2 regions of the Paraburkholderia caledonica genome follow, and region 2 is predicted to be linked to the other one. Evidence: riboswitches for the same ligand, from Rfam matches in the RefSeq annotation. Region 2 holds a riboswitch; the other holds the start of a gene.
The links. Region 2 has a riboswitch for cobalamin ahead of cobA (uroporphyrinogen-III C-methyltransferase). Riboswitches for the same ligand answer to the same signal wherever they lie in the genome.
Positions count from the first base shown of each region.

Region 1: another riboswitch for cobalamin. It lies ahead of H281_RS0120035 (CbtB domain-containing protein); the one in region 2 lies ahead of cobA (uroporphyrinogen-III C-methyltransferase).

Region 1 covers NZ_KB911039.1:418,509-426,087, reverse strand. Annotated here, with positions in the region: gene H281_RS0120050 (FAS1-like dehydratase domain-containing protein) at 95-937, opposite strand; gene H281_RS0120045 (2OG-Fe(II) oxygenase) at 1,183-2,010, shown strand; gene H281_RS0120040 (CbtA family protein) at 2,163-2,957, opposite strand; gene H281_RS0120035 (CbtB domain-containing protein) at 2,969-3,190, opposite strand; adenosylcobalamin (AdoCbl) riboswitch at 3,242-3,328, opposite strand; gene H281_RS0120030 (histidine phosphatase family protein) at 3,407-3,997, shown strand; gene H281_RS0120025 (ATPase domain-containing protein) at 4,191-5,708, shown strand; gene H281_RS0120020 (ATP-binding protein) at 5,713-7,371, shown strand; gene H281_RS0120015 (MarR family winged helix-turn-helix transcriptional regulator) at 7,452-7,579, shown strand, end outside.
Region 2 covers NZ_KB911056.1:4,789-12,367, reverse strand. Annotated here, with positions in the region: gene bluB (5,6-dimethylbenzimidazole synthase) at 1-62, opposite strand, end outside; gene H281_RS0133555 (cobyrinate a,c-diamide synthase) at 46-1,344, opposite strand; gene cobO (cob(I)yrinic acid a,c-diamide adenosyltransferase) at 1,347-1,949, opposite strand; gene H281_RS0133545 (cobalamin biosynthesis protein) at 1,946-2,368, opposite strand; gene cobA (uroporphyrinogen-III C-methyltransferase) at 2,365-3,132, opposite strand; cobalamin riboswitch at 3,363-3,607, opposite strand; cobalamin riboswitch at 3,698-3,978, shown strand; gene cobW (cobalamin biosynthesis protein CobW) at 4,136-5,239, shown strand; gene cobN (cobaltochelatase subunit CobN) at 5,246-7,579, shown strand, end outside.

The DNA.
Region 1 (7,579 bases), on a different contig from region 2:
TTTGCGGGACGCAACTGTAAGACGACCGGATTTTTCACCGCTTGCGCGTTATGCATTTACTGAACATAATCGTCGACGCCTCGCGTTCGCGGAATTATTCAATCGCTGCGGTCGCTCGCATCGTCAAATAGCCATCGTGATCTTTTGCCCATAGGTCGATCGATTTTCCATCCGCCGAGGGCGCGCCGCACACCATGAAAGCCTGGCCCGAAAACGTCGGGCGAAGCGCCTTGAACGCAAAGCTCTGCAGCGTTGCATCGGGTTGCTGGCGACGAACAAGATCGACCAGCAGCGTGGCAATCAACGGCCCGTGGACCACGAGGCCAGGATAAGCCTCGACTTGCGTCGCGTAGGGATAGTCGTAGTGAATGCGATGGCTGTTGAAGGTGAGCGCCGAATAGCGAAACAGCATGACGGGATCAGGCTCGATAATGCGGCTCCAACGCTCGCCTTGCGGCGCGAGTTGCGGCTGCTGAGGCCGCGCGTCTGCTAGCGGTGCGTCGCGGTAGACGATGTCGTGCTCTTCTTCGAGCCTCAGTTCGCCGCCGACTTCAATCGAGTGCTGCACCGTCACGAACACGAGGCGCCCCGAGCGACCCGTCTTGTCTTCAATGTTCGCAATGGTCGACGTACGCGTGGCGCGCTCACCCACTTTCAGCGGCGCATGGAAAGTGATGCGCCCGCCGGCCCACATGCGGCGCGGCAGCGGCACCGGCGGCAAAAAATCGCCGCGCTTAGGATGACCGTCGGGGCCGGCTTCGGACATTCGCGCGATCGGCAAGAAGTAAAGCCAGTGCCAAAGCGGCGGAACGGTGTCGCCGCTTTGTTCGCGATCGAATGTCGCCGCGAGAGCTGCGAGCGGAAACGCGGTAATGAGATCTTTGGCGACTCGCTCGGTGCCGAGCCAATCATCGAGTTTCTGGTGGGAATCCGACATGGACAAGCCTCCGGTGGAGCGGCCAATTGACAGCACCTACTATGAACGACGCGACGCGCTTCGCAAAGGTTATCGTTGGGCGGCGTCACTTTTTCCTGCTCGCAACTCACTGTTTTGCCGGACACATCGCCGGTTGGTCCGCGCGCCTCCAACGTTGGGGAATTACAGCGCAAGAGTCGGAGTGCGCGGCCTGAAAGGCGCGCTTACACTCAATCATCGTTCGAAAATCGCTTAGGGAGACTCTGATGAATACGGTGGCGAAAGATGCCCGCGCCCAATCGCCGGAACAGGATCGAAAAACTGAATCGAAGCCGTTGCAGAGCCGCAATCATGCAAGTTCACTGACGGCGCGCATCGAGACGACTGATTGGTTTCACGTCGAAGAAGAGCTGAACGGCTATGGCTGCGCGATGCTGCACGGGCTGCTTGACGCGCGCGAATGCGATGCCCTCACTGCGCTGTATCCCCGAGAGGACTTGTACCGCAGTCGCGTAGTGATGGCGCGGCATGGCTTCGGCCGTGGCGAATACAAGTATTTCTCGTATCCGTTGCCGCCGCTGATCGCACAGTTGCGCCGCGAGTTGTATCCGCATCTCGTGCCGGTGGCGAATCGTTGGAACGAGGTGATGGACATCGGCATTCGCTATCCGGGCGCACACGCCGAGTTTATCGAACGCTGCCACGCTGCGGGCCAGACGCGCCCGACACCCCTAATGCTGCAGTACATGACCGACGACTATAACTGTCTGCATCAGGATCTTTACGGCGAGCACGTGTTTCCGCTACAGGTTGCAATTCTGCTGTCGGAACCCGGCGAGGATTTCACCGGCGGCGAATTCGTGATGACCGAGCAGCGTCCGCGAATGCAGTCACGCGCGGAAGTCGTGCCGCTGCGCAAGGGAGATGCCGTGGTGTTCGCGGTTCATCATCGGCCGGTGCAAGGCACGCGTGGTGTATATCGCGTGAATTTGCGGCACGGAGTGAGCCGTTTGAGATCGGGACAGAGGCATACGTTGGGAGTTATTTTTCATGATGCGATGGCGTCGTCGTCCGATGGCGTGGTCAATATGTAGTTGTTGAGCGTGCTCGCGATTGGCGGCGGTGACGGGGCCAAAAAATCACATCTGATACTTTCCAGCCCGTGTCATACCACCGCGCGCGCTCAACACCCACAGCCTTAACCAACTCACGCAGCCAGCCGCTCAACGCAAGCCGACAGAAGACCTCAAGCCGACCGGGTCGCTGTCCGATTCCCGACACGCATGAACGAACTCCGCTCGACGATCGCGCCGAACAGTAGCCCGATCGTCGCCCACATGATCGCCTGCATGCCGAGTGCAGCCACACGGAACTTCCACAGCAGCGCCGCGGGAAAACCGGCCGGCGTTTCGTCGATCACAGGCATCGACATCTGCACCGCGGCAATGATGGCGATGAACACAAGTCCGGCCACGATCGAGCCGTTCCATGCGCCAAGTTTCATCGCCGCGCGGCGCCGGACCTTTAGCGAAAAAACCATCGCGGTCAGCGAGATGGCGATCATCAGAAAAAACAGGCCCGTGCGCGTTCCGATTGTCTCCGGGTCGCCGACCGCTGGCGGGTTCGCCGGATACTTGATGTTGGGAACGATCACCAGTGCGACGAAAGCGCCGAGGGCAAGCCACGCCGACAACGCACGCGCGCTCATCGCCCCCACCCGCCCGTACGCATAGGCAAACACCAGAGAGAACAGTCCGCCGAATGCCGCACCGTAGGTCACTACGCCGGTCAGCAATCCCAATCCGGCTTGCGTATCGCGACTGACCAACTCCTGCTCATGCGCTTGCTCGTGCGCGTCCGCACCCGCAGCCGCACCGGCGTGCTCATGCTCATGCATTGCGCCGGCTCCGTCCCCGGCATTCTCTTCGAAGGCTATCGCCTGATTGACCTGCGGCTCGCCCGCCACTCGCGCAAACGCGAACGTGAGCAGCCCCGCGGCGATGCCTGCAAGCATCCCGCGCAACAACAACTTACCGACCATGTTCTGCTCCGTTAGTGGCAGGGAAAGCCGAGCAGATGGCGGCCGTCGTGCACGAACTCATGCACGTACATGCCAGGCACTAAAGACGTGGCGCCCTGTTCCGCACCGACGAAATACAGCGCGAGCAGCAGCAGCAATCCTCCGAACACGGCCCAAGGCAGCAGTTCACGCAACGGAATCGGCGTGGGCTGAATGGCGGGCTGGCCGGCGGAATCGAAAACAGCTTCAGTCATGATGGACATCTCCTGGGGTAGCGCGCCCCGTAGTCGATTGCAGAGGAATGATGCGAAGCTCAGGTCTGGCTTTCGGCTTGTGATGCCGATTACAGTGGCGCGACCGCGCCGGGCTTTCACCGGCTTCCGCGCTTCGCAGTGCGGCTATTCTACGCGCTAAACTTCCGCGCCAGCTATCACACAGCGACACGAGCGCATATTGACGGGAACTCAAAAATGAACCTGCGGCTGTTACTGGTCAGCCATGCGCCGACCCCGGCCATGCGCGCGGGCCGCTTTCCCGCCGACGATCCGCTCGACGCCCGCGGCCTCGGCGAAGCGCAAGCAGCGCGAGCGCGCCTGTCGTTTGCCGACAATGCAATCGCATTCGTCAGCCCCGCCGCCTGCGCGCGCGAAACGGCCTTGGCGCTCGGCCTCGCTGCGAAGGTGGACACCGCGCTTTCGGATGTTGACTACGGCCAGTGGCGCGGCCAACGCCTCAACGATCTCGCCGCGCAAGCGCCCGACGCACTGGCAGCCTGGACACACGACCCCGACGCCGCCCCTCACGGCGGCGAATCGTTCAGCCAGGTGGTGCAGCGGATCGGCAAATGGCTTGACGCAATAGACGTCGCGCCAGATAGCGCGTCGCAGGCTGTCCACGATGTGGTCGCCGTGACGCATGCGCCGCTGGTCCGCGCGGCGATCGTCCATGTGTTGGGCACATCGCCAGCGGTGTTTTCGCGGATTGAAATCCCACCGCTCGCGGTCGTCGAACTGCAGCGCTCTCAACGACGGGGCTGGACATGGCGGCCGACGTCGTCGTGACTTTGCCGGAACAACCAAGGCTTATTCGTCCGATACAGACAGCCGCCGCCCACACAAACTAACACGGCGCTGATCACGCTTTTCCGCCGCCGCACACGCGACAACCACGGCCTTTTCGCAATAGGCATGCAACTTGCATTCTGGCGATACCGGCTGACGGACCAGGCCAATTATTCGATGCTATAACCACGCTATGTCAAAAGACGCTGCCACTCACAAGCCTACCCGCCTTTGCTCAGGAATCGAGGGAATCGATAACATCCTGGGAGGCGGCCTCACCCCGCACCGCATGTACCTGGTGGAGGGCGCGCCGGGAACGGGTAAAACCACCCTGGCGTTGCAATTTTTACTTCAGGGCGCTGAGGAAGGTCAGGCAGGTCTGTACATTACGCTGTCCGAGACGCGGTCAGAGCTCATCTCGGTAGCTGACAGCCATGGCTGGGATTTGAGCCAGTTCCACATCCTGGAACTGGTCTCCGACGAAGGTCTGGATCCGCAATTCGAGCAGACGGTGCTGCATCCGGCCGAGGTCGAACTCGGCGAAACGGTGCGAAACGTCATCCAGCAGGTCGACGAGATCAAGCCTGTGCGGATCGTGCTCGACAGTCTGTCCGAGTTGCGCCTGCTGTCGCAGAACGCACTGCGCTACCGGCGGCAAATCCTCGCGTTGAAACGCTATTTCGCCACGCGCGCATGCACGGTCTTGCTGCTCGACGACAATACGTCCGACCCGGGCGACGTGCAATTGCATAGCATCGCTCACGGCGTGATCGCGCTCGACAACGTCGTGCACGACTACGGCGGCAATCGCCGGCGCTTGCGCATTGCCAAGATGCGCGGCATCAAGTTCCGCGAGGGATACCACGACTTCACGCTCGACACCGGCGGCATCCATGTCTATCCGCGCCTCGTCGCGGCCGAACATCACGCCAAATTCGATACACATGTGGTGAGCACGGGCACTGGAGGCCTCGACGCGCTGCTGGGCGGCGGACTGATACCCGGCACCAACGCGCTCCTGATCGGCCCTTCGGGTGTCGGCAAAACCACCACCGTGGTTTCGTGCCTGATTGCGGCTCTCGAACGTGGCGAACGCTGTGTCTACTATGTCTTCGACGAAACGCTGGTCACCCTTGTCGCGCGTTGCGCGACGGTCGGCATGAATTTGCAGCCCTATGTCGACAACGGACTATTGACACTGCGTCAGATCGATCCCGCCGAGATCTCGCCCGGCGAGTTCGCGAGCGACGTTCGCACCTCCGTCGAGAAAAAAGGCGTGAAATATGTCGCGATCGACAGTCTCAACGCTTACCTGCAAGCAATGCCCGGTGAGCGCTATCTGCTGTTGCAGATGCACGAACTGCTCGGGTATCTGAACCAGCAAGGCGTCATGACGATGCTCGTGCTGGGACAGCACGGGATTATCGGCGAGGTTCAGAGCGATATTGATATCAGCTACCTGAGCGACGTCGTCATTCTGTTCCGCTATTTCGAACACCACGGCGAAGTGCTGACCGCCGTGACGGCAGTAAAGAGCCGCGCTAATGCCCATGAACGCTCGATCCGCCAGTTCCGGCTCACGAGCCGCGGCGTCGAAGTGGGTGAAGCGCTGCGCGACTTCGAAGGCGTGCTTTCGGGCTTGCCGTCTTATCGCGGCACCACGGCGCTACTTGGCTCGACGGAGCGTGTCATCGACACGTCGCGGCAGTAACGTCATGGAGCAACGGGTCCTGATTCTCGCGCCTTTTGGCCGCGACGCCGATGTTATTGCCGAGGTTCTGCACAAGGATCAACGTCTATGCGTGCCGTGCCGCGACGCGGACGCCCTCACCGAGGCGCTCGACGCCGGCGCGGGTAGCGCGCTCATCGCTGAAGAAGCGCTCGCCGGCGAACATGCGACGCGTCTATTCCGCTGGCTGGAGCAGCAGCCGGCGTGGTCCGACTTTCCGTTCATTCTGCTTGCGGCCACGCGCGTGGGGCATCGCTCGGCGCGCGGGATCGAAGTGCTGGAGCGCCTGGGCAACGTAGTCGTCCTGGAGCGTCCGCTGAACTCCGAGACGCTGCGCCGCGCGGTGGCCTCGGCGCTGCGCGCCCGTGCGCGGCAATATGAATCGCGCCGCCATCTGGCTGAGCGGATCGAAGCGCAGGAAGCGCTGGTGCAACTGAACGACTCGCTCGAAGGCCGCATCGCCGAACGTACGCATGAGCTCGCTTCAGCCAACAACCGGCTGATGATGGAGATTCACGAGCGCGCAAAAGTGCAGGCCGTGCTCGTGCAATCGCAGAAGATGGAAGCGCTCGGGCAACTCACCGGCGGCATCGCACACGACTTCAACAATCTGCTGAACGTCATCATGGTCAACTCGGAACTGATCTCCCGGGTGAGCAGTGACGAGCGCATTCGCGGTATGGCGGCGACGGTCAAGCGCGCAACCGAACGCGGCGCGAAACTGACCGGCCAGTTGCTGACGTTCTCGCGCAATAGCAACCTCGATCTGAAGGCCGTCGACGTCGTCGCGTTGCTGCAAGGCATGCGCGACATCATCACCGTGTCGCTGGGATCGGGTATCAGCTACAGCAACGACTTCGAAAGCGACGAGATGTGGACGCAGGCCGACGCCAATCAGCTGGAACTGGCCGTGCTCAACCTCGCGATCAACGCGCGCGACGCAATGCCCGGCGGCGGCCAGCTCAGTGTCCGCGTGAAGCAGCGCACAGCGCCTGATCAGACGCTTGCCGAAGGCCGCTATGTCGTGATCGAAGTCACCGATACGGGCTCGGGCATACCGCCCGATATCGTGTCGCGCGTGTTCGATCCGTTCTTCACGACTAAGCCGATCGGCAAAGGGACGGGACTCGGCCTCAGCCAGGTGTACGGCATCGCGCGGCAAGCCGGTGGCACCGCGAGACTCTTCAGCGAAGAAGGCGCCGGTACGACGGTCGAGGTGTGGTTGCCGCTACGCGACCCCGTCGCGCCGCAGGCTGCGGAGGCGTCCAATATCGAAGCGAACGCCGTGGGCGAAAAGCGCGTGCTGGTGATCGAAGACGACAGCGAAGTACGCGCCATGCTCGTCGAGTCGCTGAAAATGCTCGGCTACCACGTGACGGAAGCCGCTGACGGGCGAGCCGGACTCAACCGCCTGCGGGACGACAACCCCGACCTGCTGATGGTCGACTTCGCGATGCCGGGCATGAACGGCATCGACGTGATCGCCGAGGCGCGCAAGATGCGCAGCGATTTGCCGGTGATTCTCGCAACCGGTTATGCCGACATCGACATTTCCGGTCTTGCGGTAGAACGCTGCACGGTACTGCGCAAACCTTTTCAGCTCGACGATCTCGCGAGGACGATCAGACTCGGACTGGTCGCGTGACGCTCGTGCGTCGCCATGCGCCGCTAAAAATTCCAATTCGATAGTTTGCTAACGATTGTTTTGGAAATACAATACCGGCCATGACGAATCTCGACGCCTTACGCCGCAAAGTGAGCAGCACACTCGTGATCGCTGCCAGAAAGTGGCGGCGCACGAGTCATGGCGTGCTGTCCGCGTTCAACGTCTCCGAGGCCTGCGCCACGCCGCT
Region 2 (7,579 bases):
CGGCGCTCGTAAATCGCGCGATAAACCGCGTCGCGGTCGGCTTCGTTAAAAGGCTTCGCCATTGAACAGAGCGGCCGTGAAGGCCGGGTTGGAGGGCCAATAAGCGTGCATGTAAGTCGCGACAATCGAGCCGACGCGGTATATCGCCTCGCCGGGTGCATCGGCTTGAGGCCGCGTGGCTGAGCGCAACGGCGAAAGCGGCGTGCCGAGCTTCGAGTAGTGAAACGTGTGGCCGGTCACGGGGCCATGCGTGCTGTCGATCTGTTGCATGCCGAGCGCGGTGAAGCGTGTTTGCATCGTCGCGTGACCGGGCAGCAAGCCGAGCATCGACGTGCTGACACCTTGTGTGTCAGTGAGTTTATCGAGCAGATAAAGCATGCCGCCGCATTCGGCGACGAGCGGTTTGCCGGCCGCCGCATGTGCGCGGATCGCCGCGGCGCTGCGCGCATTCGCGGCGAGCGCCGCGGCATGCAGTTCGGGATATCCGCCGGGCAGATACAGCGCATCGGTGTCGGAGGGCGGCGCTTCGTCAGCGAGCGGCGAAAAGTAGTGAACGTGGGCGCCGAGCGCTTCGAGCAGCGCGACGTTGGCCGGGTAGATGAACGAAAACGCGGCATCGCGCGCGATGGCGATTTTTTTGTTGTGCAGAAGGCGGGGAAGCACTTGCGGCGTAGCCGCGCCAAACTCCACCGCGGGCGGCAGCCCGGCCAAAGCTGTATGACTGAGCGCATCGGCGGCGCGATCCAGACGCGCGTCGAGATCGTCGATTTCCGCGGCCTGATGCAAGCCGAGGTGGCGATCGGGCAATTCGATTTCGTCGCTGGCGGTAATGTGCCCGCACCAGCGCAGCGCCGGCGGCAATGCCTCTTCGAGCATCTGCGCGTGACGCGAGGAACCGACGCGGTTCGCGAGCACGCCATGAAACGGCACCCGAGGCCGGAAATTCGCGAGGCCGAACGCGACCGCGCCGAAGGTCTGCGCCATCGCCTTCGCCGAAATCACCGCGAGTACCGGCACACCGAACTCGGTCGCGAGATCGGCGCTGCTCGGCGTGCCGTCGAAGAGGCCCATCACGCCTTCGATCAGGATCAGATCGGCGTCGTCCGCCGCCTGCGCGAGAAGATTGCGGCAGGCGTCCTTGCCGACCATCCACAGATCCAGCGACAGCACGGGCGCGCCGCTTGCGCGCGCAAGGATCATCGGATCGAGAAAGTCGGGCCCGGTCTTGAACACGCGCACACGCCGCCCCAGTCGCCGATGGTAGCGCGCGAGGCCCGCGGTGATCGTGGTCTTGCCTTGACCCGACGCGGGCGCGCTGATAAAGAGCGCAGGGCAGGCGGACACGTTCAGAACTCCACGCCGCGCTGCGCTTTCACGCCTTGCTCGCGGTACGGATGCTTGACGATGCGCATTTCGGTGACGAGGTCGGCCGCTTCGATCAGCGCATCGGGCGCGTGGCGGCCGGTCACGACCACATGCAGCATCGCCGGACGCGCGTTGATGACGGACAGCACTTCGTCGAGCGGCAAATATTCGTACTTGAGCACGGTGTTCAGTTCGTCGAGGATGACCATCTGATAGTCGCCGCTTTCGATCATCCTGCGTGCTTCGTCCCAGCCTTTGCGTGCGGTGGCCATGTCGGCGTCGCGGTTCTGCGTGTTCCAGGTGTAGCCGTCGCCCATCGTCACGAAGTCGCAGTTGGCAATCGCGCCGAGGAAGTCGCGCTCCGACGTATGCAGCGCGCCCTTGATGAACTGCACGACGCCAAGCCTCATGCCGTGGCCGAGCACACGCACGGCCATGCCGAAAGCGGCGGTTGTCTTGCCCTTGCCGGTGCCGGTGTTGACGATCAGCAGGCCCTTTTCGACGGTCGCGTTGGCCTGCTTCTTTTCGTGGCCTTCGCGCCGGCGTTCGGTCATGCGTTGATGCGATTCGGGATCGGTCTTCATGGAAGGTCCTGTGAGATGGTGGTGACACTGTGTGCTGGCGCTGGTGCGGTCGATGCGATCGCCACGGTGACACCAGCGTAAACGGTTTTGCGAGCGATCAGATGTGCGGTGCAACCGGCGGCCACCGCGAGCAACGCGCACGGTTCGCATACGCCGTCCACGCCGAGATGCTCGCGTGCGGCGGCCGACGGTTCGTGAACGCCAATCGCGAGAATCTGCTCGCGGCTGAACACTTGCAGCGTGAACCCGTGACGCGCGCAGAACTCCAGCAGGCCCGGTTCGTCGGCTTTCGTTTCAATAGAGGCTACCGTTGCAATCTGTTCGAACGTGTGCGAACCGAGCGCGGCGCGCACCGCCGTTTCGATCTCGTCCGCCGATGTATGCAGGCGGCAACCGATGCCCACGCTAAGCGTTTTCATTTCGCGTCCGGCGAAGATGCCGCATCTGATGAGCCTGCCGCGGCGGCACGCGCGAGCGCGAGCGACGCCACGCCGCCTATCACCACGATCGCAGGCGAGCCGAGTCCCGCGCGCGCGACGGCATCGGCGAATTCACCAAGCCTCGAAAGCGCATGGCGTTGCTCCGGACGCGTAGCCGATTCGATCGCCGCACACGGCGTGTCGGCGCGCATGCCGGCTGCGAGCAATGCGCTGACGATATCCTTCAGCCGCCGCATGCCCATGTAGATGACGAGCGTCATGTGGGTGGCGGCGAGCGCGCCCCAATCCGGCTCGCTGCTGCCCGCACCGTGGCCGGTCACGAATATCACGCCTTGCGCATGATCGCGGTGTGTAACCGGAATGCCGATAGCTGCGGGCGCCGCGATTCCGGCTGTGATCCCGCTGATAATCTCCACCTCGATTCCGGCCGCATGCAGCGCCTGCTGCTCTTCGCCGCCTCTGCCGAATACGAACGGATCGCCGCCCTTGAGTCGCGCGACGCTGCGCCCAGCATGCAGATGATCGAGCATTTGCGCGACGATGCCTTCTTGCGGCGTCGACGGATGACCGCCGCGTTTGCCGACGTAAACAATGGACGCGTCGGCGCGCGCGAATTGCAGCACGTCGGGATTCACGAGATCGTCGACGAGTATCACGTCGGCTTGTGCGAGGGCGCGCGTTGCCTTCAACGTCATCAGTTCGACGTCGCCGGGCCCTGCGCCGATCAGCCACGCGCGTGTCATCGCGCCTCGCTAACCGTGCACGGCAACGACGTTGCGCGCTCCGCCGGCATGCGCCATGCAGTGCGGCGCGCGAACGAGCCCAGGTGATTGGAGATCGAAGTCATTCAAGCGGTGTCTTCACGCACGACGGCACGCGCGGGTGCGAACCCGGCTGCCTCGCCGTGCTTCAGCGCCTTCACATCCGTCCCTCGCGGATTCCGGCTGCCGGCGACGTGACGTCGAGAAACGCACGGTCGCCTCCGCATCTGGCCGGTATCCGGGCTGGCGGCCTCACGCGCTTTGCCTTCCCGCCCGCATTCATTCGAATGTATCGGACAGTGGCATCGAAAACGCATGCGCGGTGCAGCATGAACATTGCACCGCAGGTCGCTTACCGTTGCGGGGACAGCACAGATTGAGCGCGGGAGCGCTGCCTGTTTCCCGTTTAACTGCACACGCGAATGCATGTGCGGGCACCAAACGCGCGCATACGATAGCACACGAGAAGCCCGTGCGATAAGCGGAGAAGCCCGTGCGATAAGCGCGCCGGGCCCGCGTTTCCTTGACGGCGCCAGACGGTCGGCCTAAACTCGCACGCACTTCTGGTGCTCGTGTGCGCGCTCGTGCGCATGCAGTTAAACGGGAAACAGGGCGCCCGCCTGTCACGGTTTGGGTCAACCTGTGCTGCCCCCGCAACGGTAAGCGAAAAGTGACGTCACGGCGGTTTGCGTGGCGTCGCAGTGCCGGCTTCGGTGTCCACGCGCAAGGCCGCGTGGGCATATCACCACTGGGCGAGAAATCACTCGTCCGGGAAGGGGAAGCGGCGCTTTCGCCAGCCCGGATACCGGCCGGAACACGAAGGGCGAACGTCGCGGGGATGCGGCGCTGCGCTCATGCCCTCACACCCGTTTTCTGCGTTTTTCCTGTTGTAGCAAGGCCGTCGTTCATGCCCGAGGCACGCGCTGGACCTCATGCGTGCGGACTACGCCGGCCGGCGCCTGCAACTCCTGGGATGGACCTCACGATGCAAACTCAAATGCGCAAGATCCCCGTCACCATTGTCACGGGCTTTCTCGGCAGCGGCAAAACCACTCTGTTGCGGCACATTCTTCAGCACGCGGGCGGCAAGCGCATCGCGGTGATCGTCAACGAGTTCGGCGAACTCGGTATCGACGGCGAAATCCTTAAGGGTTGCGGCATCGGTTGCGACGAGAACGGTGTCGAAACGGAAGGGCAATTGTATGAACTCGCGAACGGGTGCCTCTGCTGCACCGTGCAGGAGGAGTTTTTTCCGGTGATGGAAAAGCTCGTCGAGCGCCGTGAGCAGATCGACCATGTGCTGATCGAGACATCGGGTCTCGCGTTGCCGAAGCCTCTCGTACAGGCGTTCAACTGGCCGCAGATCAAAAACAGTTTCACCGTCGATGCAGTGATTACCGTGGTCGACGGCCCCGCTGCCGCAAGCGGCCAGTTCGCGGAAAACCCGCTCGCTGTCGACGCGCAGCGCAAAGCCGATCCGAATCTGGACCATGAATCGCCGCTCCACGAGTTGTTCGAAGATCAGTTGGCTTCGGCCGATCTGGTGATTCTGAACAAAACAGATCTGCTCGATGAGGCTCGTCAGAATGCGGTCGAAGCCGTGATCCGCGAGGAGATTCCGCCGCAAGTGAAGGTCGTGCGCGCGCACATGGCGCAGCTCGATCTGCATACGTTGTTCGGACTCGAAGCCGCATCGGAAGAAACGATTCACTTGCGCCACGACCATCACGGTTCGGCGGACGATGCGGACCATCACCACGATGAATTCGATTCGGTAGTGGTGCATGCAAACGTGCTGTCGCGTGAAGCAGTAATCGCCGCACTGCAAACGCTTGTTCAGAGCAACACGATCTACCGTGTAAAGGGTTTCGCGGCGTTGCCGGGCGCAGCAATGCGTCTCGTGATTCAGGGCGTGGGCCGGCGCTTCGACAGCTATTTCGACCGGCGCTGGCAACCTGGCGAGGCGGGCGAAAGCCGCTTCGTGCTGATCGGTGAAGACCTCGATCAAGCCGCGCTGCAGCGCGCGTTCGACGCGGCGCTGGGCGTGTCGAACGCCCAGGTGCCGGGCGTCGCAGCGCAACAGGCGTAAGCGCACATGCATCTGCTGCGCACCACACCGGGCGGTTTCGTCGACGATACGCAAGGCGTGATCCGTATCGATCAGCGGCCTGCGGATATCGTCGTGCTCAGTTCTGCGGACACCACGTTGTCGCTGCTGGCAAGCGTGTTTCCTCGTCTCGGCGACGGCTTTCCGAGCGTGCGCCTCGCGAACGTAACGTATCTGCGGCAACCGGCGTCGGTGGATTTCTACGTCGAAGACGTGCTGCAACACGCGCGCGTCGTCGTAGTCGATCATCTTGGCGGCGAAGCTTATTGGCCGTACGGTATCGAACAGGTCGTCGCGCTAGCGGAGCGCAAACAGCAAACGCTCGCGATGTTTTCGGGCGATCTGCAGGAAGATCCCAATCTGCTTGCGCGCAGCACCGCGGACGCGGATCTGTGCCATCAGTTGTGGCGTTATTTGCGGGAAGGCGGTCCCCAGAATGCCGAGGCGTTTCTGCGCTGCATCGCGTATCGCGCGCTCGGTTGGGGACACGAGCCTGCGCCGCCCCGCGCGTTGCCGGCCGCGTCGCTTTACCATCCGCAACGCGACACGCCGACAATCGCCGACTGGCAAGCGCGCTGGCGGCACGACGCGCCCGTCGCGGCGATACTGTTCTACAAGGCGCATCTTCAGGCGGCCAACACAGCTGTGTTCGACGCGCTGATCGAAGCGCTCGACGCACAAGGCGTGAACCCGCTGCCAATCGCGATTACGTCGTTGAAGGACGCGGTGAGTCGCGAAGTCGTACAGTCGTTGTGCTCGCAACATGACGCGGCGCTCGTACTCAACACGACAGCGTTCGCCGCTTCTGCGATCGATGATCCCGAACCGCTCGCGCTCGCCGGCGACGCGCCTGTGCTTCAGGTGATTCTGAGTGGCGGCAACCGCGAGGACTGGCTCAAGGACAATCAGGGCCTTAATTCGCGCGACATCGCCATGCATATCGCGCTGCCCGAAGTGGACGGGCGCATCATCACGCGCGCGATCAGTTTCAAGGGACTCGCGTATCGCTGTCCGCATACGGAAGTCGACGTGGTGCGTTATCAGCCCGATCGCGAACGCGTAGACTTTATTGCCGAGTTGAGCCGCCGCTGGTGCCGCCTGCGCTCGCTCGACAACGCGGACAAGAAACTTGCGCTGATTCTCGCCAACTATCCGATGAGCGAGGGTCGCATTGGGAATGGCGTCGGACTGGATACGCCGGCGTCGGTGGTCGGCATTCTGTCGATGTTGCGCGACGAAGGTTATCGCGTGGCAGCCGTGCCCGATAACGGCGACGCGCTATTGCAGAAGCTGACCGAGGGCGTGACGAACGATCCGGTGGTGCGCGATCTGCGGCCCGCTTTGCAAAGCTTTGCGCTGGCCGATTACCTCACCCATTTCAACGCGCTCCCCGCCGAAGCGCGCAATGCGCTGAATGCGCGTTGGGGGCCGCCGGAGCACGACCCGAGCGTGCGGCGCGGCCGTTTCATGATTGCGGGTTGGCGTTGCGGCCACGTATTCGTCGGCATTCAGCCGTCGCGTTCGCGCGAGCAGGGCGATTACGCGAGCTATCACGACGCCGAACTCGTGCCGCCGCATGCGTATCTCGCGTTCTATTTCTGGCTGCGTCATCAGTTCGGCATCGACGCGGTCGTGCATGTCGGCAAGCATGGCAACCTCGAATGGCTGCCCGGCAAGAGTGTTGCGTTGAGCGATACGTGCTGGCCGGATCTGATTCTCGGGCCTATGCCGCATCTATATCCGTTCATTGTCAACGATCCGGGCGAGGGCAGTCAGGCCAAGCGCCGCACGCAAGCTGTGATCGTCGATCATCTGATGCCGCCGCTCACGCGCGCCGAAAGTTACGGCCCGTTGCAGGACCTCGAGCGCCAGGTCGACGAATACTATGAAGCGCTGATGGTCGACCCGCGCCGCTCGAAGCTGTTACGGCGCACGATTCTCGCGACTATCGTCGAACATAAGCTCCATGAAGAATTGAGCCTGTCCGAGCCGAAGGGTGAAGACGACGAAGATGCGTTACTCACGCGCGTCGATGCGTGGCTGTGTGAGTTGAAAGAAGCGCAGATTCGCGATGGTTTGCACACGTTCGGCCAATCGCCGCAGGCAGTGCAACGACGCGATACGCTGCTTGCGTTAGCGCGCTTTCCCGTCGGCGATGGGCAAGGTTGCAACGCAGGGTTGATCGATGCGTTGGCGCGCGATCTGCAGATCGATCACTTTTTCGACCCGCTATCGGTGGATTGGTCTGCGGCCTGGACAGGCCCGCGTCCTGACATTCTGCAACAGGTCAGCGATGCGCCCTGGCGGCATTGCGGCGATACG